Regions from separate parts of the Neorhizobium sp. BETTINA12A genome, predicted to be linked through region 2. Evidence: predicted binding sites of a transcription regulator. Region 2 holds the regulator's gene; each other region holds the start of a gene.
What was found. The regulator LexA, encoded in region 2, represses DNA repair genes until DNA is damaged. The targets are predictions, from matches to a motif close to TGTTCNNNNTGTGTTCNG.
Positions count from the first base shown of each region.

Region 1: MOV61_RS02050 (ImuA family protein) is a predicted target of LexA. The motif match lies at 1,771-1,788, and genes of this name have one in related genera.
Region 3: uvrA (excinuclease ABC subunit UvrA) is a predicted target of LexA. The motif match lies at 4,502-4,519, and genes of this name have one in related genera.
Region 4: def (peptide deformylase) is a predicted target of LexA. The motif match lies at 2,327-2,344, and genes of this name have one in related genera.

Region 1 is NZ_JALBGW010000003.1:102,755-108,602, reverse strand. It holds gene MOV61_RS02055 (Y-family DNA polymerase) at 1-797, opposite strand, end outside; gene MOV61_RS02050 (ImuA family protein) at 811-1,749, opposite strand; gene MOV61_RS02045 (metallopeptidase family protein) at 1,922-2,359, shown strand; gene MOV61_RS02040 (DUF1737 domain-containing protein) at 2,377-2,583, opposite strand; gene MOV61_RS02035 (CoA ester lyase) at 2,580-3,482, opposite strand; gene MOV61_RS02030 (hypothetical protein) at 3,590-3,817, shown strand; gene leuD (3-isopropylmalate dehydratase small subunit) at 3,955-4,560, shown strand; gene MOV61_RS02020 (RidA family protein) at 4,577-4,966, shown strand; gene leuB (3-isopropylmalate dehydrogenase) at 5,076-5,848, shown strand, end outside.
Region 2 is NZ_JALBGW010000018.1:719-6,566, forward strand. It holds gene MOV61_RS07765 (VOC family protein) at 1-838, opposite strand, end outside; gene lexA (transcriptional repressor LexA) at 1,039-1,758, shown strand; gene MOV61_RS07775 (ComEC/Rec2 family competence protein) at 1,739-4,246, opposite strand; gene gltA (citrate synthase) at 4,535-5,824, shown strand.
Region 3 is NZ_JALBGW010000021.1:16,426-22,273, reverse strand. It holds gene MOV61_RS08790 (NAD(P)H-hydrate dehydratase) at 1-627, shown strand, start outside; gene MOV61_RS08785 (DUF72 domain-containing protein) at 624-1,436, opposite strand; gene uvrA (excinuclease ABC subunit UvrA) at 1,461-4,382, opposite strand; gene MOV61_RS08775 (single-stranded DNA-binding protein) at 4,632-5,180, shown strand; gene MOV61_RS08770 (HPP family protein) at 5,230-5,848, opposite strand, start outside.
Region 4 is NZ_JALBGW010000033.1:34,711-40,558, reverse strand. It holds gene truA (tRNA pseudouridine(38-40) synthase TruA) at 1-756, opposite strand, end outside; gene fmt (methionyl-tRNA formyltransferase) at 756-1,691, opposite strand; gene def (peptide deformylase) at 1,750-2,265, opposite strand; gene MOV61_RS11770 (DNA recombination protein RmuC) at 2,443-3,582, shown strand; gene MOV61_RS11765 (ribokinase) at 3,633-4,532, shown strand; gene MOV61_RS11760 (methyl-accepting chemotaxis protein) at 4,715-5,848, shown strand, end outside.

The DNA.
Region 1 (5,848 bases), on a different contig from region 2:
GCGATGCGAAACACCCGGCCATCGACCCGGAAAAGCACCAGTTCGAAAACACGCCCCCCGACACCACGGGCTTCCAGTTCCGATTTCAACGAAATGGCAATCTGGCCGGCCAGCTGCAGAATATGTTCTTCCGCCTGGATCGGTTCGGCGAGCCGTCGCTCGGCGGAAAGGGCAGCCACGGGACGGCGAGGCGAGATGGCTTCCTCATTGTGCCCGAGCGCCTGATCCAGCCGAAGCAATAGATGAATGCCGAAACGGCGAGCCAACGGCGCACGCGGCATCGGCAGAAGGTCGCCGATCCTTTTCAGTCCGAGCTTGTAAAGCGATGCGACAGTGGCCTCATCGATACGCAAAGCATTGACCGGCAGCGGCGCCAGTACCGCCTCCGTCACCTGGTCGGCAATCACGCCGCCGCGGCCGAAGCGACAGGCGGCCCAGGACAGGCCCGGCGACGAGGAGATCGCCCCTTTGACATCGAATCCCATCTGCAAAAGTCGGCCAAGGATGTCCTTGAGCAGAGCCTCCTCGCCACCGAAGAGGTGGGTGCAGCCGGTTATGTCGAGAAACAGACCTTCGCGGCCGTCCAGCGCCACCAGCGGTGTATAACGGTCGCACCAATCGGCGATCGCCTCAAGAAGGCCCCGGTCCGCCGCGCCATCCTCGTCCACCACGTCGATCTTCGGAAACATGGCGCGCGCTTCCGCCAACCCCTGCCCACGCTTCAGCCCGAGACGTTCGGAAACCTCGTCGAGCGCTGTGAGCCGCATGGCGTTTTCGCGCCGGCCGGCACAGAGGATCGGCGGATGATGTTCAGGACGCCCTTTCGAACGCCACGACAGCCCCCAGAGCCGGCGCGCGATCCTGTCGGTCGGCAGGTGCGGGAAGACGAGCGCCAGGATGCGCTGGCGGGTTGCGGAAAGAGAAAGCCTCTCCTGCCTCTCGGCCGAGGGAAAATTGACGGTCATGGGGATTCCACTCCAGAAGTAGGGATAGCGGAGCCGGGATGCGGCTCTTCTCCAGGGTCAGCCTGAAAACGGGATGACCGATGCTGCCGCCAAGCTCGGATCCCTCCGGAAGATGCCGGCGAGCCGCCGGCGCCGGTTCGACAAGGAAGCGGAACGAGGCGCTGCTTGCCTCCTCCTCTCCCGCATGCCGCAGCAGAAAGAGCGGCCGTCCCGCCGCCTTTGCCCTCAGACCCAACCTGCGGCTTTCGGTGAGACCGAAATGCCTGGGGTTGCCCCGGATTTCGAGAATGATGGCGACAACAGCCCCGCTGGCCACCGCAGTCTCCGCAAGCCACAGGGCATCGTCCAGCTTGCGCGGAGAGGCGTAAAGAACATCCCGCTGGCTCAATCCGAACTGTTTGAGGCCGACGGAATAGGGAATTCCGGCCTCCTGCGTGGACACGACATCGCCGATCCACAGAACCGGCGCGTCGCCTGGCTGTCTCGCTTTCAGGTGAGAGGCCAGCGAGAGAGCAAAGCCGCTTGCTGCTCCGGCATCTCCCATCAGCAGCGAGCGGATTTCCGTGATGCCGTCGAGCGGCAGGCCACCTTCCAACGCGGTATCCATCGGCGGTATGCCGAATGGCAAACGCGGTTGATTATTCCTGGCTTTCTGGCCTTCCGGATCAGCGGCCAAGTCCGCTTGTTCCGCCGCGGCAAGCGCCGGGAGAGATTTTCCTTCCAGTCTGGCGATCTGTTCGCGCAGGGCAAAAAGCGTCTCCTGCGCCGTGGCGTGCTCGGCCATGGCGTCAGCTCCATTCGTACATGTTCTCTTTATGTTCTTATGGATTCCAGAGCTGGCCGAAAGAGTCAACAGCCAAATCCTGGGAATCTTTTCCTCGGATCCTAGGCCAATGATTCTTCACTCGAAAAATATCGCGGGAGGTACTATATGGGCCTGATCAGAAGGAGAGCCTATGGCCCGCATCGACCAGACCGACGATTGGCAGGATCGCCACGCACCGACGATCAGCACGTTCGAGTCGCTGGCAATCGAGGCCTATGGTCATTTACCGGAGGAATTCCGGGCTCTCACCGTCAACCTGACGATCGAGATCGAGGATTTTCCGGACGACGACGTTTTCGAGGATATGGCACTCGAGACGCCTTTCGACCTGCTCGGCCTTTTCGAAGGCCGCGGCATTTCCGAGCGGTTCAACATGGAAACCGGTGAATTGCCGAACCGCATCCGGCTTTATCGCCGGCCGATCCTGGATTACTGGGCGGAAAACGAGGAAACCCTGGGCGATATCATCACCCATGTGCTGATCCACGAGATCGGCCACCATTTCGGCCTCAGCGACGACGATATGGAGCGTATCGAGGCCAGCGCCGACGAAGCTGCTCAGCGCTGATCCTCTCCGACTGGAGCTTATTGCTCGCCGAGCTTCATCTCGGGATCGTATTCCTTGCCATGAACGGTTTTGGTCACCGCCTGGCCGCACTGCATCTCGCCGGTCGTGGCGTTGAAGGCGTAGGTCGGCGAACCGGAAAGTTCCCAACCCTTGTTCAGTGCCGCCGTCACCTTGTGGCAGAAGGAAGAATCGTCGGGACCGCTGAGGAAGCGATAAAGTTTCATGGCGTTTTCTTTCGTTCGGCGATGATGCGTGCCTTGGCGGCAAGCTTTTCAGCCTCCACCAGGTGCAGCCGCTCGACCATCTTGCCGTTGAGGTTGATGACGTTGAGATGTTGCGCGTCCGGTTCCGCAAAGGCGGCAATCACCGCTTCCGCCTCTTTCACGGCCTGAGGATCCGGCCCGAAATGCCGGTTGGCAGGTTCGATCTGGGCCGGATGGATCAGCATCTTGCCGGAAAAGCCCATGGCGCGTCCCTGGGCGCATTCCGCCTCAAAGGCTTCTGCATCCTTGAACTCGTTGAAGACGCTGTCGATCACATCGATCCCATGGGCGCGGCCGGCAAGCACGATCTGCATCAGCCAGGGCACCAGATAGGCCCGACCGGGCTGCGGCAGCACGCCCGTCTCCTTGCGCAGGTCGTTGAGGCCGACCACGAAACACTGGAGCCGCTCGTCGACAGGGGCAATTGCCGGCGCATTCAGGACGCCCTTCGGCGTTTCGATCATCGCCCAGATGGCAAGATCGTCCGGAGCCCCGGCCTCGGACAGGATATCCGCCACCGCCTGGACCTGCGACATGTGCTCGACCTTCGGGATCAGCACCACGTCGGGAGAGACCTCGGTCACCAGGTCCATATCCGCCTTGCCGAATTCGGTTTCGAGCGGGTTGATGCGGATGATCGTTTCCCTGCCCCGGAGCGGATTTTCCTTAAACAACCGGCGCAGGTTGTCGCGGGCCTCCGCCTTCTTTTCCGGTGCGACGGAATCTTCCAGATCGAAGATCGCCGCATCGCAATCGAGGCCATGCACCTTTTCCAATGCCCTCGCATTGCCGGCCGGCACGCTCAGGATCGAGCGGCGAATATGAAAGGAGGCGGATTTGATATCAGTCAAGGCGATCATCCGCGCTTTGTGCCAATCTTTTTGGTCTGCGGCAATACTGCATGCCCAAAGCCCCTTGCAAGACAGGGCGGAAGGCTCCACATTCCTTGATGAGAAAGGTATATACCATGCAAAACATTCGCGTATTCTTCGTCATCATATCTGCCATTGCCGTGCTCGCCATGGCAGCACTTCTGACGGCTTCGCTGACCGTCGCCTTTGCCGGCATTCTCGCAGTTCTGTCCATCGGGCGTGCGCTTTCGGCGCGGCTGAAGCCGGTTCCGGTACGGGCCAAGGCGAGCAAGCGCGAGATGCGCGTCTGGAACGACGGCCGCGGCACGATCATCGACCTCTGATCGCGCCGAAGCGGTAAAGAGACGAATGCGCCGGTTTCCGGCGCGTGGGCGTACCGGTTCACGCCAAACAGCCCTTCAAATCCGCGTCAATATGCTTTATGGCAGCTTCCGCAGATAAGTCCACGTGGAGGCAGATCATGGAAAAGTTCACCAAGCTCACAGGCGTTGCAGCGCCGCTGCCGGTCGTCAATATCGACACGGACATGATCATTCCGAAGGATTATCTCAAGACGATCAAGCGCACCGGCCTCGGCAAGGGCCTGTTCGCGGAAGCCCGTTACAATGACGACGGCTCGATCAACCCGGATTTCGTGCTGAACAAGCCCGCCTATCAGAATGCCAAGATCCTGGTCGCCGGCGACAATTTCGGCTGCGGTTCCTCGCGGGAACACGCGCCGTGGGCGCTTCTCGATTTCGGCATCCGCTGCGTCATCTCGACGAGCTTCGCCGACATTTTCTACAATAACTGTTTCAAGAACGGCATCCTGCCGATCGTCGTTTCCCCGGAAGATCTTGAAAAGCTGATGGACGATGCCGAGCGCGGCTCGAACGCCATCCTTTCGATCGACCTGGAAGCCCAGGAAATCACTGGCCCGGATGGCGGCTCCATCCGTTTCGACATCGATCCCGGCCGCCGCCATATCATGCTCGAAGGCCTCGACGACATTGCCTCGACGCTGAAGAGCGATGCGGCGATCAGCACGTTCGAAAACAACAACCGAGCCGCTCGCCCCTGGCTCTGATTTCCGGAGCATCCTGATGGTCAAGCGGATTTCCTCCGGATCGCCCTTCGAAGCGCGGATCGGCTATTCGCGCGCCGTCGTCGACCGCGACATGGTCTATGTCTCCGGCACCACCGGCTACGATTATGGTCGGATGGAAATGCCCGAAGACGCCGCCGCCCAGGCCCGCAATACGCTCGGCACGATCGAGAAGGCATTGAAAGAGGCCGGCAGCAGCCTTCAGGACGTCGTCCGGGTGCGCTATTACCTCACCGATATGGCCGATTACGACGCCATCGTTCAGGTACTTGGCGAGACCTTCTCCGAGATCCGGCCAGCGGCCACGATGGTCGTCTGCGGCCTCACCATGCCCGAAATGAAGATCGAGATCGAAGTGACTGCCCGCATCGGCGCCGGCAGCCCTTAAAACCTTTCCAGCCTCGTCGCTCTAGCAGGTTCGGACGAGGTTTTGCCAGGCGCGGAAATTCCGCGCGGGAGGACGCGAGCCTGCAAAACCCGCAAGGATACCAAACGATATGGCAAAGAACCTCTTCCTCCTTCCCGGCGACGGCATCGGCCCCGAGGCCATGGGCGAAGTCCGCAAGATCATCGCCCATATGAACAGCGCCATGAAGGCCGATTTCGTCCTCGACGAAGGGCTGGTCGGCGGCTGCGCTTACGATGCCCATGGCGCCGCGATCTCCGAAGGGGACATGAGCAAGGCCATGAACGCGGATGCCGTGCTCTTCGGCGCCGTCGGCGGCCCGAAATGGGACCAGGTTCCTTATGAAGTCCGTCCGGAAGCCGGCCTGCTTCGCCTGCGCAAGGACATGGAACTGTTTGCCAACCTGCGTCCAGCCATCTGCTATCCGGCGCTTAGCTCCGCTTCCTCCCTGAAGCCGGAACTGGTCGAAGGCCTCGATATCCTGATCGTCCGCGAATTGACCGGCGGCGTCTATTTCGGCGAACCGAAGGAAATCATCGACCTCGGCAACGGCCAGAAGCGCGGCATCGATACGCAGGTCTACGATACGTATGAAATCGAGCGCATTGCCGGCGTCGCCTTCGAGCTTGCCCGCACCCGTAAGAATGCCGTCTGCTCGATGGAAAAGCGCAACGTCATGAAGTCGGGCGTGCTCTGGAACCAGGTGGTCACCGAAACTCACAAGGCGAAATATTCAGACGTCAAGCTGGAACACATGCTGGCCGATGCCGGCGGCATGCAACTGGTCCGTGCTCCAAAACAGTTCGACGTGATCGTCACCGACAACCTGTTCGGCGACATGCTCTCCGACGTCGCGGCGATGCT
Region 2 (5,848 bases):
CGGGCGCCGCCGAGACGAGAACACGGCCCTCCCGGCGGACGAATGCGACGTCATTAGCAGCAAGGGTGATCTCTGTCACGGCAAGATCGGCGGTTTTGAAGATGACCGCCCGGCCGCGCAGTCCTTCGGCGCCCGGGGTCGGCTGAACCGCAAATTCCGCCTCGAGCTCCCGATCCTGCAGGATCCGGATGCGGGCATTGGCCGCGGCAAGCTGGAGCGGTGCAGCCTCCGGCGCGGCCTTGGTCAGCAGCACCTGTTCGACCAGCGGAGCGAAATCGGCAGGTGTCGGGGCCGACAGGATGATTTCGCTCAGGCCGGTGACGGTATTGGCATGCCGCTCCAGCTCGCGGTCGGCAGGCAGCGGGTTGATGCGCTGGCAGGAAAACAGGAAGAACTCGGGCGCGCGGTCATCGCCGGCGAATGCCAGCCGGAAGCTCGCCTGCGTCTCGGAACCGTCGGCCAGGATCATGCCGCGGGAAAATTCCAGCACGTCGCCTGCCGAAACGCCGCGCATCTTGAAACGCGCATGATCGGCCATCGCATCGCGGGTCGCGACAACGAGAGCGGAAAAGCCCTGCCGGTTGGACGTCTTGCGGAAGGCGAGATCGCGAGCCGTGAAAACGTTGCCGCGCTTTGCCGCAACACCCGCATGGCGTCGGTTGGCAAGAGCCAGCGGCTCCAGGTAGGTCCCATCCGAGAAGAACACGCAAGCATTGGCGGTGCCGAAAGGATGAAAAGCATCCGGCGCAACTGTAAAACCGAGCTCCGTGAGCCGGGAACGCGCAGCGGTAAGTCCCGCCACCGGCAGCACGAGATGATCGATCGGTCTTGCGTTCACGCGAGGGCCCCCTGAATTGGAATCGCAAAGCTACTTTGGCAGCGGGCTGGCGCCGCGCAAGTGGTGTGACACCAGATATCTGGCACGCATCTATGAAGAAAAAATCATCATACTTCACAGAAATTTAGGGACTTGCGGAACACATATGGAACATATAGTGTCCGTTCTGGATTTGTTTCCGACTCTGAGGGTGCCAAAAGATGCTCACGCGCAAACAACAGGAATTGCTTCTGTTCATTCACGAACGCATGAAAGAATCCGGTATCCCGCCGTCATTCGACGAAATGAAGGACGCGCTCGACCTTGCGTCCAAGTCCGGAATCCATCGTCTGATCACGGCGCTCGAGGAGCGCGGCTTCATCCGCCGCCTGCCGAACCGGGCCCGCGCGCTGGAAGTCATCAAGCTCCCGGAAGCCTATTCGCCGAGCATTCAGCCGCGGCGCGGTTTTTCGCCCAGCGTCATCGAGGGCAGCCTCGGCAAACCGCAGCCGGCCGCAGCACCTCAGAAACTCGCGGCCAACGATGGCTCGTCGAACGCCACGACCGTTCCCGTCATGGGCCGCATCGCCGCCGGCGTGCCGATCTCGGCGATCCAGAACAACACGCACGACATCTCCGTGCCGGCCGAGATGCTCGGCTCCGGCGAGCATTACGCGCTGGAGGTCAAGGGCGATTCGATGATCGAGGCAGGCATTCTCGATGGCGACACCGTGATCATTCGCAACGGCACGACGGCCAATCCCGGCGACATCATCGTGGCGCTGGTGGACGATGAGGAAGCGACGCTGAAGCGTTTTCGCCGCCGCGGCGCCTCGATCGCGCTCGAAGCCGCCAACCCCGCCTACGAGACCCGCATTTTCGGGCCTGACCGGGTGAAGATCCAGGGCAAGCTCGTCGGCCTCATCCGCCGTTATCACTGATTAGCTGCCGGAGCGGTTCCGGCAACGCGTTGTCGAAACTCTGGCTTCGCCAATCGTAGTGGCGGTGCCTAGTCCAGGGCCGGTCCTCGGCCGCCATTGCGGCACGGACCTCCCAGCGTCGCATGTCGCCCGTGCCGTTCAGCGAAATCTCCAGCGCGCCGGTCTTTCTAAGCGTCGCGCCATTGATCATCAGTCCGCCGGACCGGCATCGGTCGAAACGTGCCCGCGGGGCGATGACAAGATCGGCGGCGTCGCAGGCAGCGCCGGCGTAACGGCCGTCTTCTACGGCCACGATGATGGCATTGCCCGTGCTTGCGGCGCACCAGGCCTTAGGCTCGCAGGTGAAGCGGTCGGAAGTCACCTGGCTTATTCGCAACCTCACTGTTTCGAGTTCCGCCGAGGTCAACTCGCGGCGCTTATCGTTTTTTGCGCCTGCTGGTTTGCGGTCGGGCGGCTTGTCCCTGGCCGGCGACATGTCCGGTTTGGTCGGGTCGCCGAGCAGAAGCGCCCTCTTCCACTGGTCGTAGATGAAATCAGGCGGGCGGGTGCGGTTGGTGGAAACCCGTTCCCCGTTTACGAGCGCCACCATTGTCCCGTCTTCCGAGACCAATATATCCGCCAGAGGCGTCGATCGCTCATGCCAGGAAAGCAGCAGAGCGGTCACCATCAGCGGCGGACCGATCAGCCTTAGCTTCGTCCTGAGCAGGGTCAGCAGCAGGAAGCCTGCCGTTGAGACCGTCAGGAACCATGGATGCTGGCGGCCTATCCCGACATCGCCACCCCAGGCAGCCACGTGCCCGGCAATAGCGATCACCGCTTCCAGGCCAAGGCCCATGAGCTTCATGAAGGGAGCATCAAGGCCGAAGGGCATCAGTAGCATGCCGACCAGACCGGCCGGCATCACCACGAAGGAGATGATCGGCATGGCTGCCAGGTTTGCGGCGAGGCCATAGGTGGCGATGCGATGGAAATGCTCGACCGAAAACATCGCGGTCGAAACGCCGCCGATCAGCGAGGTGACGAAGACGCCGGCTGCGAAATTCCACGATGCCAGGATCGGCATCACCATGCGGTGGCGGAACGGCAGAGGCTGAGGATCGCGGCCCTCGGCCCTCTGTTTCCAGAGCGCGTAACCGGCGACCAGGGCAACGGTGGCGGCAAACGACATCTGGAAGCTCGGCCCGAGCATTTCCGAGGGCGACATGGCGATGATGACGAGCGCGGACAGCGCCACATTGTGCAGGCTGATCGACGGTCGGTCGAAGAGGACGGCAACCAGCATGATTGCCATCATGATGTAGGCCCGCTCGGCCGAAACGCCGAAACCGGAGATCAGGTAATAGGCGGTGACCATTATCAGGGCGCCGAGTGCGGCGATCTTCTTCACCGGATAGGCGTGGCCGAAGCCCATAAAGACCGCGAGCACGGTCCGCACGCCGACGAAGAAGATACCGGCGGCGAGCGCCATGTTCAGTCCGGAAATGGCGACGATATGGGCTAATCCCGAAAGCCGTAAAGCTTCGGTCGTTCCCTTGGAGATTGCCCGGCGTTCGTCCGTCACGATTGCCGCGGCAAAGGCGCCGGAATCTCCCGGCACGGTCTCGCGGATACGGGTGGCGATTGCGCTGCGGAGATCGAAAAGCCGGCTTTCGATGTCGGCAATCCAGCTCCGGGTCGACGGACCGGCAGCCTGTTTTTTCGGCGCTCCATAAAAAAATCCGACCGCGCCGATGCCGTCGAAATAGGAGGAGAAGGCAAAGTCGTTGAGGCCAGGCAGTGCAGGTCCGGAGGGTGGTGAAAGGCGCGCGCGGCCGCTGATCGTCTCGCCGATCTGGGCGGGCTCATGTCGAGACCTTGCAAGCAGCGATACACGCTCCGGCGGGCGCCTGACTTCCGGATTGGATGTCCGGTCGATAAGGACGACATAGCGCCAACGGCCCTGGGCATCGATCTCCCTGCGCTCGACCACGCCGGCAAGTTCGGTTGTCACCGGCGTATCGAGAACGACGGTGGACCGCCGCCACGTCTCGAACTGTGCCAGCATCATGCCGCCCAGAAAGAGCGCGACACCGAGCGGCAAGAGATGGATCGTGCCGGAGCGGTGGCGCGAGACGATCACGAAGATCGTACATACGCAAAAAACGAGGAAAAACGGCCAGAACGCAGGGTTATAGGGCAGTGCGAACCAGCAGACGGCCCCTGCCCCGACGACGACCGGCAGGAAAAGGAAGCCATGGCCATAGACCATCTCCTCTTCCAGCATGATCGGGAAACTGCGTAGCAACCGATCGAGGCGCCGGCTCGCGGAGCGGCGAAAGCCCCCGTCCAGCGTATGGACCGGCGGGCGGCGCTCGATCGCGGGGAAAAGCTCGGCCAGATTTCGGAGCTTGCCCGAGTCGGGAGCGCTTGTGTTTATGCGGGGGTCCGGCGGCCGGGATATCAGTTTCCCTGCCTTGGCATGCGTCGGAAATGCATTTTCCTCCGGCATGAAACGCTCTGTCCGCCCCACCGCCAGACATGCGGCAATACAACCTGCGCGTTTCTTCTTCGGTCGTCAACTGGCGGTTAAATATCGGGAATTCCGAGCCACCGAAAGGGCATGCAACAGGAAGTTGGACATCCAAGCAAAAGCTGTTGCTCAATAATTTTTCGCGCTGCACAAAATGCCGTCACGACAGCTTGGCATCAGCTTTAGGATCATATAGCTAAACTGGTGGACGCTTAATTCTTGTGGCGCTTTTAGGGCGCCATGCCGCCAAAAGGTTGGAGGATCAGCATGACGGAAACAAGCGCAAATCTGGTAATCGGTGACAGACAAGTCGATCTGCCGGTCAAGTCGGGGACCATCGGTCCCGATGTGGTCGATATCGGCGCTCTCTACAAGCACACCGGCACCTTCACCTACGACCCCGGCTTCACCTCGACGGCGTCTTGCGAATCCAAGATCACCTATATCGATGGCGACGCCGGCATCCTGCTGCATCGCGGTTATCCGATCGAACAGCTCGCCGAGCACGGCGACTTCCTGGAAACCTGCTACCTGCTGCTTTACGGGGAACTGCCGACCGCTGCCCAGAAGAAGGACTTCGACTATCGCGTGACCCATCACACGATGGTGCATGAGCAGATGAGCCGCTTCTTCACCGGCTTCCGCCGCGACGCCCATCCGATGGCCGTCATGTGCGGCTGTGTCGGGGCGCTGTCTGCCTTCTATCACGACTCCACCGACATCACCGATCCGCACCAGCGCATGGTCGCTTCGCTGCGCATGATAGCCAAGATGCCGACGCTTGCCGCGATGGCCTACAAGTACCATATCGGCCAGCCCTTCGTTTATCCGCAGAACAACCTGGACTATGCGTCGAACTTCCTGCGCATGTGCTTTGCGGTTCCGTGCGAAGAGTATGTGGTCAATCCGGTGCTGTCGCGCGCCATGGACCGCATCTTCATCCTGCATGCCGACCATGAGCAGAACGCTTCGACCTCGACGGTCCGCCTCGCCGGCTCGTCGGGCGCCAACCCGTTCGCCTGCATCGCGGCCGGTATTGCCTGCCTCTGGGGCCCGGCTCACGGCGGCGCCAACGAAGCTGCGCTCAACATGCTGACGGAAATCGGCTCTGTCGACAAAATCCCGGAATATATCGCCCGCGCCAAGGACAAGAACGATCCGTTCCGCCTGATGGGCTTCGGTCACCGCGTCTACAAGAACTACGATCCGCGCGCCAAGATCATGCAGAAGACCACGCATGAAGTGCTCGGCGAACTCGGCCACAAGGACGATCCGCTGCTGCAGGTCGCGATGGAACTGGAACGCATCGCGCTCACCGACGAGTATTTCATCGAGAAGAAGCTCTACCCGAATATCGACTTCTATTCGGGCATCACGCTGAAGGCGATGGGCTTCCCCACCACCATGTTCACCGTGCTCTTCGCTCTCGCCCGCACCGTCGGCTGGATCGCCCAGTGGGCCGAAATGATCGAAGATCCGCAACAGCGCATCGGCCGCCCGCGTCAGCTCTATACCGGCGAAGCCCAGCGCGACTACATCCCGGTTTCCAAGCGTTAATCGGCAATCACAACCAAATAAAAA
Region 3 (5,848 bases), on a different contig from region 2:
AACGCGGCCTCGCTGACCGCGATCATGCTGCACCGGGTGGACACGCTCAAAGACCTGGAAAACTGGCTTCGCACGGCAAAACTTGCCGCTTTCGTGCTCGGACCGGGTTTCGGCATCGGCAAGAAGGCGAGGCAATTTGCACTGGCGTTGAAGGACCGCCCCCTGGTGCTCGACGCCGACGGCATTACCTCCTTCAAGGAAAAGCCCTCGGATTTGTTCGATGCCTTTGCCGACGGAGAGCCCCATCTGGTGCTGACGCCGCACGAGGGCGAGTTCGCCCGGCTATTTCCCGACATCGCCGCGGATGACAATCTGAGCAAGGTGGAAAAGGCGGTGGCGGCTTCCGCCCGCGCTCACGCTGCCATTGTCTACAAGGGCGCCGACACGGTGATCGCCAGCCCCGACGGACGCGCCTACATCAATACCAACGGACCGCCGTGGCTGGCGACTGCCGGTTCCGGAGATGTGCTCGCGGGCATGATCGGCGCATTGCTCGCCCAAGGCATGACCGCATTCGAGGCGGCCGCTGCGGGCGTCTACCTGCATGGCGAAGCCGGCAAGTGGGCGGGCAGGGGCGTGACGGCCGAAGACCTCGCCACCCATGCCGGCGTACGGCTGGATCTCTAACTGCGGCTTTCCAGAAGTTCGCGCATCGCCATCGCGCCATAGGGCGCGTTCACCTTGCCCTCATGGATGAAGAAGGCGAAAACGTCGCGCGGCTCCTTCTTCGGCTTATGTTTGTTATCGACCAGCGGCAGGTCGTCCGGCACGCCGCCCTCGGCCCAGGTTTCCAGCCTTTTCGCCCAGGCCTTCATGTCATCTTCGGCGTAGCAGGTCTTGATGTCGTCCGAGCCTTTTTGCAGGCGCGTGTAGACGAAATCCGCCGTGACATCCGCGATCATCGGATAGTCGAAATGGTCGGCACAGACCGGCGCGATATTATATTTCGCCAGCAGCGCGATAAATTCCGGGACCTTGAACGTGTCGTTGCGGACCTCGACCACATGGGTCAGCTTCAGCCCGTCCAGCTTGTTCGGCAGCAATTTCAGGAAGGCCTCGAAATCGTCCGCTTCGAACTTCTTGGTCGGCGCGAACTGCCAGAGCAGCGGCCCGAGATGATTGCCGAGCTCGGTCAGGCCCTGGGTCAGGAATTTTTCAATCGACTCCCCCGCTTCCGCCAAAACCTTGCGGTTGGTAGTGAAGCGGCTGGCCTTCAGCGAAAAGATGAAGCCATCTGGAACCTCGGATGCCCATTTGGCGAAGGTCTCCGGCTTCTGCGATCCGTAATAGGTGCCGTTGACCTCGATGACCTTCAGTTTGCTCGCGGCATATTCGAGCTGTTTCTTCTTGGCCAGTTTTTCAGGATAGAACGTGCCTTCCCAAGGCTCGAAGGTCCAGCCGCCGATGCCCGTGCGAATAGTGCCGGCTTTGGTCATCAATTCCCTCCCACATGCAGAGATTCACTCCGCCGCTTCCACCTTCTTGACCGGCCGCCGTTCCAGCAGTTCCTTCAGGAAGTGGCCGGTATAGGACCGCTTTTCCTTGACGATCTGCTCCGGCGTGCCGGCCGCGACCACTTCTCCGCCGCCGGTGCCGCCTTCAGGGCCGATATCGATGATCCAGTCGGCCGTCTTGATGACCTCGAGATTATGCTCGATGACCACCACGGAATTGCCCTGGTTCACCAGTTCCTGCAGCATTTCCAGCAGTTTGGCGACGTCATGGAAATGCAGCCCGGTCGTCGGCTCGTCGAGGATATAAAGCGTGCGCCCCGTTGAACGTTTCGACAATTCCTTGGCTAGCTTGACGCGCTGCGCCTCGCCACCCGAAAGCGTATTGGCCTGCTGGCCGACCTTGATATAGCCGAGCCCGACCTCGAAAAGCGACTGCAGCTTGTCGCGCACCGCAGGTACCGCCGAGAAGAACTCGACGCCTTCCTCGACCGTCATGTCGAGCACGTCGGCGATCGATTTGCCCTTGAAGGTGACGTCGAGCGTTTCGCGATTGTAGCGCTTGCCGTGGCAGACGTCGCAGGTGACGTAGACGTCCGGCAGGAAGTGCATCTCGATCTTGATGACGCCGTCGCCCTGGCAGGCCTCGCAGCGGCCGCCCTTGACGTTGAACGAGAAACGGCCCGGCTGGTAGCCGCGGGCTTTTGCCTCCGGAAGACCGGCAAACCAGTCACGGATCGGCGTAAACGCGCCGGTATAGGTGGCCGGGTTGGACCGCGGCGTGCGGCCGATCGGCGATTGATCGATATCGATCACCTTGTCGATATGCTCGAAGCCGTCGATCCTGTCGTGTTCGGCCGGAATCTCGCGCGCACCCATGACGCGGCGTGCGGCGGATTTATAAAGCGTCTCGATCAGGAAGGTCGATTTGCCGCCGCCTGACACGCCTGTGACGGCGGTAAAGACGCCGAGCGGAATGGCAGCCGTGACATTCTTGAGGTTGTTGCCACGGGCGCCAAAAACCTTGATTTCTTTGCCCTTCTTCGGCTTGCGGCGTTCCGTCGGAACCGGCACGCCGAGTTCGCCCGACAGATATTTGCCAGTGAGCGATTTCGGGTTGGCCATCACCTCGTTGGGCGTGCCTTCCGCCACCACCTGTCCACCGTGGATGCCGGCTGCCGGGCCGATATCGACCACGTAGTCGGCACTCATGATCGCGTCTTCGTCATGCTCGACGACGATCACCGTGTTGCCGATGTCGCGCAGGTGTTTCAGCGTATCGAGCAGCCGGGCATTGTCGCGCTGGTGCAAGCCGATCGACGGTTCGTCGAGCACGTAGAGCACGCCGGTCAGGCCGGAGCCGATCTGCGAGGCAAGCCGGATGCGCTGGCTTTCGCCGCCGGAGAGCGTGCCGGAATTGCGCGACAGGCTGAGATAGTCGAGGCCGACATCGTTCAAGAACCGCAGGCGTTCGCGGATCTCTTTCAGAATGCGGACTGCGATTTCGTTCTGCTTGGCGTTCAACTGTTCCGGCAGCACCTCGAACCAGTCGCGCGCGATCCGGATCGACATCTCGGTGACCTGGCCGATATGCAGCTTGTTGATCTTTACGGCGAGTGCCTCCGGCTTCAGGCGATAGCCGTTGCAGGCCGGGCAGGGGGCTGCCGACATGTACCGTTCGATCTCCTCGCGCGCCCAGGCGCTGTCGGTTTCCTTCCAGCGGCGCTCGAGGTTCGGCACGATGCCTTCGAAATTCTTGACCGTCTTGTAGGAGCGGGCGCCGTCGGCATAGTGGAATTCGATCTTTTCCTCGGTGCCCTCGAGGATGGCTTTCTGCGCCTCCGCAGAAAGCTCGTTCCAGCGGCTGGACAGCTTGAAATCGAAAACCTTGCCCAGTGCTTCGAGCGTCTGATTGTAATAGGGCGACGTGGATTTCGCCCATGGCGCAATCGCGCCGTCGCGCAGCGTCCGGGCAGGTTCCGGCACGATCAGCGCTTCGTCCACCTTCTGTTGCGAGCCGAGACCATCGCAGGTCGGGCAGGCGCCAAAGGGATTGTTGAACGAAAACAGCCGCGGCTCGATTTCCGAAATGGTGAAACCGGAAACGGGGCAGGCGAACTTTTCAGAAAACAGCACCCGTTCGTGCGTCTCGTTGAGGGATTTGTTCGCGGATCCGCCGGCCGAAGTCTCTTCCGGCGGAAGCGGCTTGTCGGCGAATTCGGCAACCGCCAGCCCGTCGGCCAGTTTCAGCGAGGTTTCGAGACTGTCGGCCAGGCGCGCGGCAATATCGGAGCGGACCACGAGCCGGTCCACGACGATATCGATATCGTGCTTGTATTTCTTGTCGAGCGCCGGAACGTCGGCGATCTCGTAGAACTGGCCGTCGACCTTGACGCGCTGGAACCCCTTTTTCATCAGGTCGGCGAGTTCTTTTTTATACTCGCCTTTGCGCCCGCGGATCATCGGTGCCAGAATATAAAGACGCGTGCCTTCCTCGAAGGCGAGGATGCGGTCGACCATCTGGCTGACCGTCTGGCTTTCGATCGGCAGGCCGGTCGCCGGCGAATAGGGCACCCCGACGCGCGCAAAAAGCAGGCGCATATAGTCGTAGATTTCGGTGACCGTGCCGACCGTCGAGCGCGGATTGCGCGACGTCGTCTTCTGCTCGATCGAGATTGCCGGCGAAAGTCCGTCGATCTGGTCGACATCCGGCTTCTGCATCATTTCCAGGAACTGGCGCGCATAGGCCGAAAGACTTTCGACATAACGCCGCTGGCCTTCCGCGTAGATCGTGTCGAAGGCGAGCGAAGACTTGCCCGAGCCGGACAGGCCGGTCATGACGATCAGCGAATTGCGGGGCAAATCGAGATCGATGCCCTTCAAATTATGCTCGCGCGCACCACGTATGGAAATGCTCTTCAGTTCGCTCATCTTCATGCTCTCGGGAGGATCGAAGGCCCTTATGTAGTGATTGATCCACGACTGTCGAGACGAAACTGCTGCGATGCGGCACCGTTCCCGAGTCGGTTGACAGCACTATAGGAATAAATTAGAACAAATAAAGAACAAATTTGCCTGTGGATTAAAGGTCGCAAAAACCCCAATGGCTGAGCCCGATGGGCTAAAGTGCCGCGATTGATTTTTGGTGCCGCCGGCCGGGCGGCAGATGAGGTGACGAATATGGCTGGTAGTGTGAACAAGGTAATCCTGGTGGGGAATGTGGGGGCTGATCCTGAAATCCGCCGGACGCAGGACGGCCGGCCGATCGCCAACCTTCGCATCGCCACGTCCGAAACCTGGCGTGACCGCAACAATGGCGAACGCCGCGAGAAGACCGAATGGCATACGGTCGTCGTCTTCAATGAAGGCCTCTGCAAGGTCGTCGAGCAATATGTGAAGAAGGGCGCCAAGCTCTATATCGAAGGCGCGCTGCAGACCCGCAAGTGGCAGGACCAGACCGGCAACGACCGTTATTCGACGGAAATCGTGCTTCAGGGCTTCAACTCGACGCTGACCATGCTGGACGGTCGCGGCGAGGGCGGCGGCGACCGTGGTGGTGCTGGCGGCAATCGTGTCGGCAACGATTTTGGCGGCAACGACTTCGGCGGTGGCGACGATTACGATCGCCGGCCTGCTGCGGGCGGTGCGAGCCGCGGCGGCCAGTCCTCCGGCGGTCAGCCGGCAGGCGGCAATTTCTCCCGTGATCTCGACGACGACATCCCATTCTGATCTGTCGGTTACCATCGATCTTTGAAACGGCAGCTGCCTGAATTGCTGTTCAGGCGGCCGCCTTGTCGGCGAGCATCGCGACCAGGACGTCTGATTGCGATAGAATGCCCACCAGTTTGTTGTTCTCCCGGGTTACCGGCAGGTAGTGCAGCCCCTCTTCGGCAAAGATGACGATCGCATCTGCGATCGGCGTGGCCGGGCCAACCGTCCTGACCGGCGCTGTCATGATGTCCTTGACCGTGTCGTTCGGTGCGCTGGCGCCCGACAGGACGAGGCGCATACGCTGGGCAAAGCCGATTTTCGGCCGACCTCTCGTCCAGTTCGCCTTGTCGAGAAAATCTGTCTGGGTGACGATCCCCACCACTTCCGCCCTGTCGTTGGTAACCGGCAGGGCCTTGAAATGGTGGGCGCGCATCAGGTCGTGCGCCTCCTTCAGGGTATTGTCGGGTGCGACCGCCACCACGTCGCGCGACATGATGCTGGCGCAATCGAAGTGGCCGGCGCGCCGGCGATAGGAGCGCAATTCCGTCCGGCGCAGGATCGTTTCGAGGTCGTCGCGATCGATATCCAGGAACTCGTCGTATTCTTTCAGGACATGGTCGAGGTCGGCGGAGGTAAAGCCGATGCGCTGGATCGAGGCGGGATCTCTCGTGCCGTGATCGGCCGCC
Region 4 (5,848 bases), on a different contig from region 2:
TATAGGATCGCCTGGATAATCGACCCGCATGAAATAAAGTCCCTCCGGCGGTGCCACCGGGCCGCAGGCCTTGCGGTCCCGGGCGTCCAATGCTGCGCGGACATCCGCCGGCGTCATGCGGCCTTCGCCGGCCAGTTTCAGCGTGCCTGCGAGCGAGCGTATCTGATTGTGCAGGAAACTCTGTGCCGTCGCGCGAATTTCGATCAGGTCGCCGCTGCGCGTGACATCCAGCATGTCCAGCGTGCGGACGGGATTTTTCGCCTGACAATGAACCGAGCGAAAGGTCGTGAAATCATGCTTTCCGACCAGCGTCTGGGCGGCGGCATGCATGACCTCATGATCCAGATCCTTGGTGACCCACCAGGCGCGCTTCGCATCCAACGCCAGCGGGCCGGCGCGTGAAATGATACGGTAGAGATAATATCGCCGGACAGCCGAAAAGCGGGCGTCGAACGTATCATCGACGACCTGCACGCCGATGATGGCGACTTTCTCCCTGGCCATGCCGAGATAGGCATTCAGCGCGTCGCGCAGCCGGTGTGGCGGCCACGACCGCGACAGATCGACATGCACCACCTGCCCGCGCGCATGAACGCCGGAATCGGTGCGGCCGGCGCCCTTGACCACCACGCTCTCCTTGGTCAAGGACAGTATGGCAGTTTCAAGTGCCGACTGTACCGAATGGCCATTCTTCTGCTTCTGCCAGCCGACATAGGGCGTGCCGTCATATTCGACGATCATGCGGAATCGCGGCATCAGGAAAGCCTCGTGCCGGGCTCCAGCGGCGTCCCGCGCAGAAACTCCGCCGCGGCCAAGGGCTTGCCCCCGGCCTTCTGCAACTTGAGGAGCCGCACCGCACCCGCGCCGCAGGCAAGGGTCAGTGCGTCGTCAAGAACCGTTCCGGGCTCACCCTGCCCTTCGCCGACTTCCGAGAGGAGAACCTTTACGCGCTCCGGCCTGCCGTTGATCTCCGCCTCGAACCATGCGCCCGGAAACGGCGACAGACCGCGGATGTGGTTATGCACATCACGTGCGGTCTTCAAAAAATCGATGTGCGTCTCGCCCTTGTCGATCTTGGCGGCATAAAGCGCGCCTTCCGACGATTGCGGCGTCAGCGGCAGGTCGTCGGCTTCGAGTTTCCCCATCGCCTCGACCATCGCACGGGCTCCGACCAGCATCAGCTTGTCGTGCAGCTCGCCCGCCGTCATGTTCTCGCCGATTTCGACTTCCCTCGTCAGCGCAACGGGGCCGGTATCGAGACCCTTTTCCATCTGCATGACCATCATGCCAGTCTTCTTGTCACCCGCCATGATCGCGCGCTGGATCGGTGCGGCACCGCGCCAGCGTGGCAGGAGCGAAGCGTGGCCGTTGTAACAGCCGAACTTTGTGCCCGTTAGGATCGCTTCCGGCAGCAGCAGGCCGTAGGCGACGACAACGGCAACATCCGCCTTGAGTGCGCGGAATTTCTCGCGCTCATCGGGATCCTTGAAATTCACCGGCGTAAAAACGGGAATGCCCAGCAGTTCGGCGGCCTGATGGACCGGCGACTTCACCAGATCGAGCCCGCGGCGGCCGCCCGGGCGCGGCGGCTGGGTATAAACGGCGACGATCTCATGGCCCGCATGTTTCAGGCTCTGCAGCGTCGGCACGGAAAATTCCGGCGTTCCCATGAAGATGATGCGAAGAGACATGGTCGTTCCGCGTCTCAAGAGACCGCGCCTTCTTAACTCGGATCGCCCGAGCGACGGTTCAGACCGCCTTGGACTTGGCAGCCTTGGTGAATTTCTTGATCACCATCTCGCGCTTCAGGCGGGAGATATGGTCGATGAAAAGCACGCCATTCAGGTGATCGATCTCATGCTGCAGGCAGGTGGCGAGCAGGCCATCGGCCTCTACCACATATTCCTTGCCGTCGCGGCCCAGATGCTTGACGCTGACGGTCGCGGGCCGCTCGACCTCGGCGTAATATTCCGGAATGGACAGGCAGCCTTCTTCGTAGACCGCGATTTCGTCGGAGGATCTGACGATCTCCGGATTGATGAAGACCTGCGGCTGCTTTTCCTCACCCTCACGCGCGATGTCGACGACCAGCAGGCGGCGCGGCACGCCGATCTGGATCGCAGCAAGGCCGATGCCCGGCGCGTCATACATGGTCTCCAGCATGTCGTCGGCGAGCCTCAGAAGCTCGGCGTCAACACGCTCTATCGGCTTGGAAACCTGACGCAGGATCGGGTCAGGCAGAATAATCAGAGGCTTGATCGTCATGGCTTCCCATAACCCATCTTTTTTTCCGAAGGAATAGAAATTACGGCCCGAGGAAGCGGAATGTTCACGTTTTGATCTTTTCAAGTGGCAAAATTCTGTTAGTTTCCCGCCATGAATAATCTTGTTGCCAGCCTTTCCCGTTTCTCCGACGATCCACGCGCTGCCGTCGTGGCGGTGATGTGTGGAGCGGCATTGCTACTGTTATGGCTGTTCCTGGTCCGGCGCGCATCGCTTCGGCGGCAGGAAGAGGCGGCCTTGCGGGTGATGGAAGGCGAAGCCCGGCTTTCCGAACTTCTGAGAGCGCAGAGCGAGATGCAGGGACGGCTGTCGGCAATGGCGGAGACGCTTTCGACGCGGCAATCGGAACTTAACCAGTCGGTCAGCCAACGGCTCGACGGCATGACGCACCGGATCGGCGCGACGATTACCGAACAGACCAAGTCGACGCATGAGAACCTGCAGCGGCTGCAGGAACGGCTGGCGGTGATCGACGCTGCACAGAACAATATCCAAACGCTCGCAAAAGACGTCGTCGGCCTGCAGGCGATCCTGTCGAACAAGCAGACACGCGGCGCCTTCGGCCAGGGCCGAATGGAAGCGATCATTGCCGACGGATTGCCGATGGGCGCCTATGGTTTCCAGACCACGCTTTCGAACGGCACCAGGCCGGACTGTACGATCAGGATGCCGAACGGCGCTCCGCCTTTGGTGATCGATGCCAAATTTCCACTCGAAGCCTGGAACGCATTTCGCGAGGCCGCGGCACCCGAAGCCAGAAGGGCCGCCGCCCAGGCCTTCAAGCGCGACCTTGAGGTTCACATCCGCGATGTCTCGGAAAAGTACCTGATCCCGGGCGAGACGCAGGAAATGGCTTTCCTTTTCGTGCCGTCGGAATCCATCTTCGCGGAGATCCACGAGCATTTCGAGAGTGCCGTGCAGAAGGCGCAACGTTCCCGGATCGTCATTGTCTCTCCTTCGCTGCTGATGCTGTCCATCCAGGTCATCCAGGCCGTGCTGAAGGATCAGCGGATGCGCGAGCAGGCACATCTCATCCAGGGCGAAGTGGCGCTGCTGATCGAGGATCTTTCCCGCCTCGACGACCGCACCCGCAAACTGCAGACACATTTCTTCGCGGCGCAGAAGGATGTCGAGCAGATCCTCACCTCCACCGACAAGCTCAACCGCCGCGGCGCCAAGATCGAGGCTCTCGAACTGGAGGCGCCAGCGGAGGCCGAGGCAACCCGCGACCTGCCGCAGGCGAAGGTGGTCGAAAGCCGTACCGGTCTTCTCAAACTGCGGGTGGTTGACGAGGAGTGATCCTCTCGGGCAGTGTCGCGCGACTTTAATTTACGCAAGCAGGCCTGCCCATGATCACCGTCCTCGGCTCCATCAACATGGACCTCATCGCCACGACCGAACGCCTGCCCCAGCCGGGCGAGACGGTTGCAGGATCGAGCTTTGCGACGGCCGCCGGTGGTAAGGGCGCCAACCAGGCGCTCGCAGCACGCCGTGCCGGAAGCTCCGTGCATATGGTTGGAGCCGTTGGGGAAGATGGTTTTGCTGCGCCGGCGCTGGCACTTCTCGATGACGCCAAGGTAGACCTCTCAGCGGTCGCGCGCGTAACCGATCCAACGGGCACGGCACTGATCCTAGTGGGGGGCACGGGCGAAAACATGATCGCGGTGGTGGCCGGCGCCAACGGTACCGTGAGCACGGCACAGGCCGAGGCGGCGGTCGAAGCCATGAAGATCGGCGATATCCTGATGCTGCAGCTCGAAATTCCGGCCGAGACGGTAGAGACGGCGCTCAACGCAGCGCGTGCCAAAGGCATTCAGACGGTGATCAACACTGCGCCGCTGACCGGCGATGCGGCCCGGCTGGCCCGGCTTGCAGATATCGTCATCGCCAATGAAACCGAATTCGAATTGCTGGCCGGAAGCCCGATCCCGGACGCTGCGGCGCGCCAGGAGATGTTGAAAAAACTGCACGCGGAAACCGGCCAGACATACGTCGTCACGCTCGGTGGCGACGGCGTGGTCGCGATCCGCGACGGGGAGATCATCGCCGCCGAGGGATTAAAGATCGAACCGGTCGATACGGTCGGCGCCGGCGACACGTTTTGCGGTTACCTGACCGCCAGCCTCGAACAGGGGCTCGATTTTGCGAAAGCGCTCCGCCGCGCCGCGGTGGCCGGTTCGCTCGCCTGCCTCAGCCGCGGCGCCCAGCCATCGATCCCGCCCGCCGAGGCGGTCGATGCCAGGGTCTAAGCTGCTTTGATCGGGTATTCCCCGCTACTCTCGCTGCGCCGTGGGAGAACGTATTTACAATTTTAGCCAACATTAACATATCGCTTTTAGGGTCGCGGATATCTCAGCGGGGACGAGATTCGATCCGCCTCGCGGCAGCTCCATGAAGGAGCCCCACCTCTGTCCGCAACGCGAGGCAATCGATGTTTTCGCTCAAGATCAAGTCGCTCTCCACGAAGCTCATACTGGTAACGAGCCTGGTAATCGCCGTCGTTCTGGTTCTCTCCAACTTCTTCCTGATTTCCCAAACCCGCAATCGCGTGTCGACGCTGACCATGGCGCAGGCGCAGGCCGAGGCGCGTTCGATCGCCAACGAAGTCGCCGTCGACATGGGCCAGCTTGCCGGAGCGGCACGCTCGATGGCGGGCGTGATCGGCCGCGGCCATGCCGCGGGTTATCTCGACCGCAAGGGCGTCACCGACGCTCTCAAGGCCAACCTGGAGCAGAATGCTTTTGCCTATGGCAGCTGGTTCGCCGAAGTTCCGGGCGTGTTCGACGGGAAGAACGCGGAACTCGTCGGCAACAAGGAGATGGGCGCCAACAAGAAGGGGGAGCTTGCCCCGTACTGGACCAAGAGCCGCACCGGCGATATCGCCTATAGCGTCTTCGACATCGACACCCAGGCGGAATGGTATTCGCTCGCGGCAACCTCGAAGAAAGGCTCGCTCACCCAGCCCTATATCGAAAGCACGACGGGCGATGCTGTCGCCATGAGCTCCGTCGCCTACCCCGTCATGTCCGGCTCCAAGCTCCTCGGTGTTGCTGGCCTCGACGTCTCGATGGCAACCCTGACAAAGAAGCTCCAGGCGATGCGGCCGTTCGGCTCCGGCCGGGTTCTCCTGGTGTCGCAAGGCGGTAAATGGATCGTGCCTGTCAATCCCGACAAGCTGATGAAGCCGGTCGAAGGCGAAAAAACGAGCGAGCTGCTGGCCGCGTTGAAGTCGAACCAGCCGGTCCAGCTCGACAACCTGACCGCCGATGCGGCGGAACCCTTTGAACGCGTCGTCTATCCGTTCACGGTCCCGGACCTCAACGCCACCTGGGCGATTGTCCTGGACGTGCCGCAGAGCGTGATTGCCGCGCCGGTTCAGGACCAGACACTGATGATGGTGCTCGGCGGGATCGTCATCATGGGGGCCTGCATCGCGACCCTCTATTTCGGCAGCACCGTCTTCGTGCGGCGGCCTCTGGGGGCGCTGCTCGGCAGCGTCGACACCTTAAGCAAGGGCCGCTTCGAACAGCCGGTCGAAGGCCAGGATCGCACCGATGAAATCGGC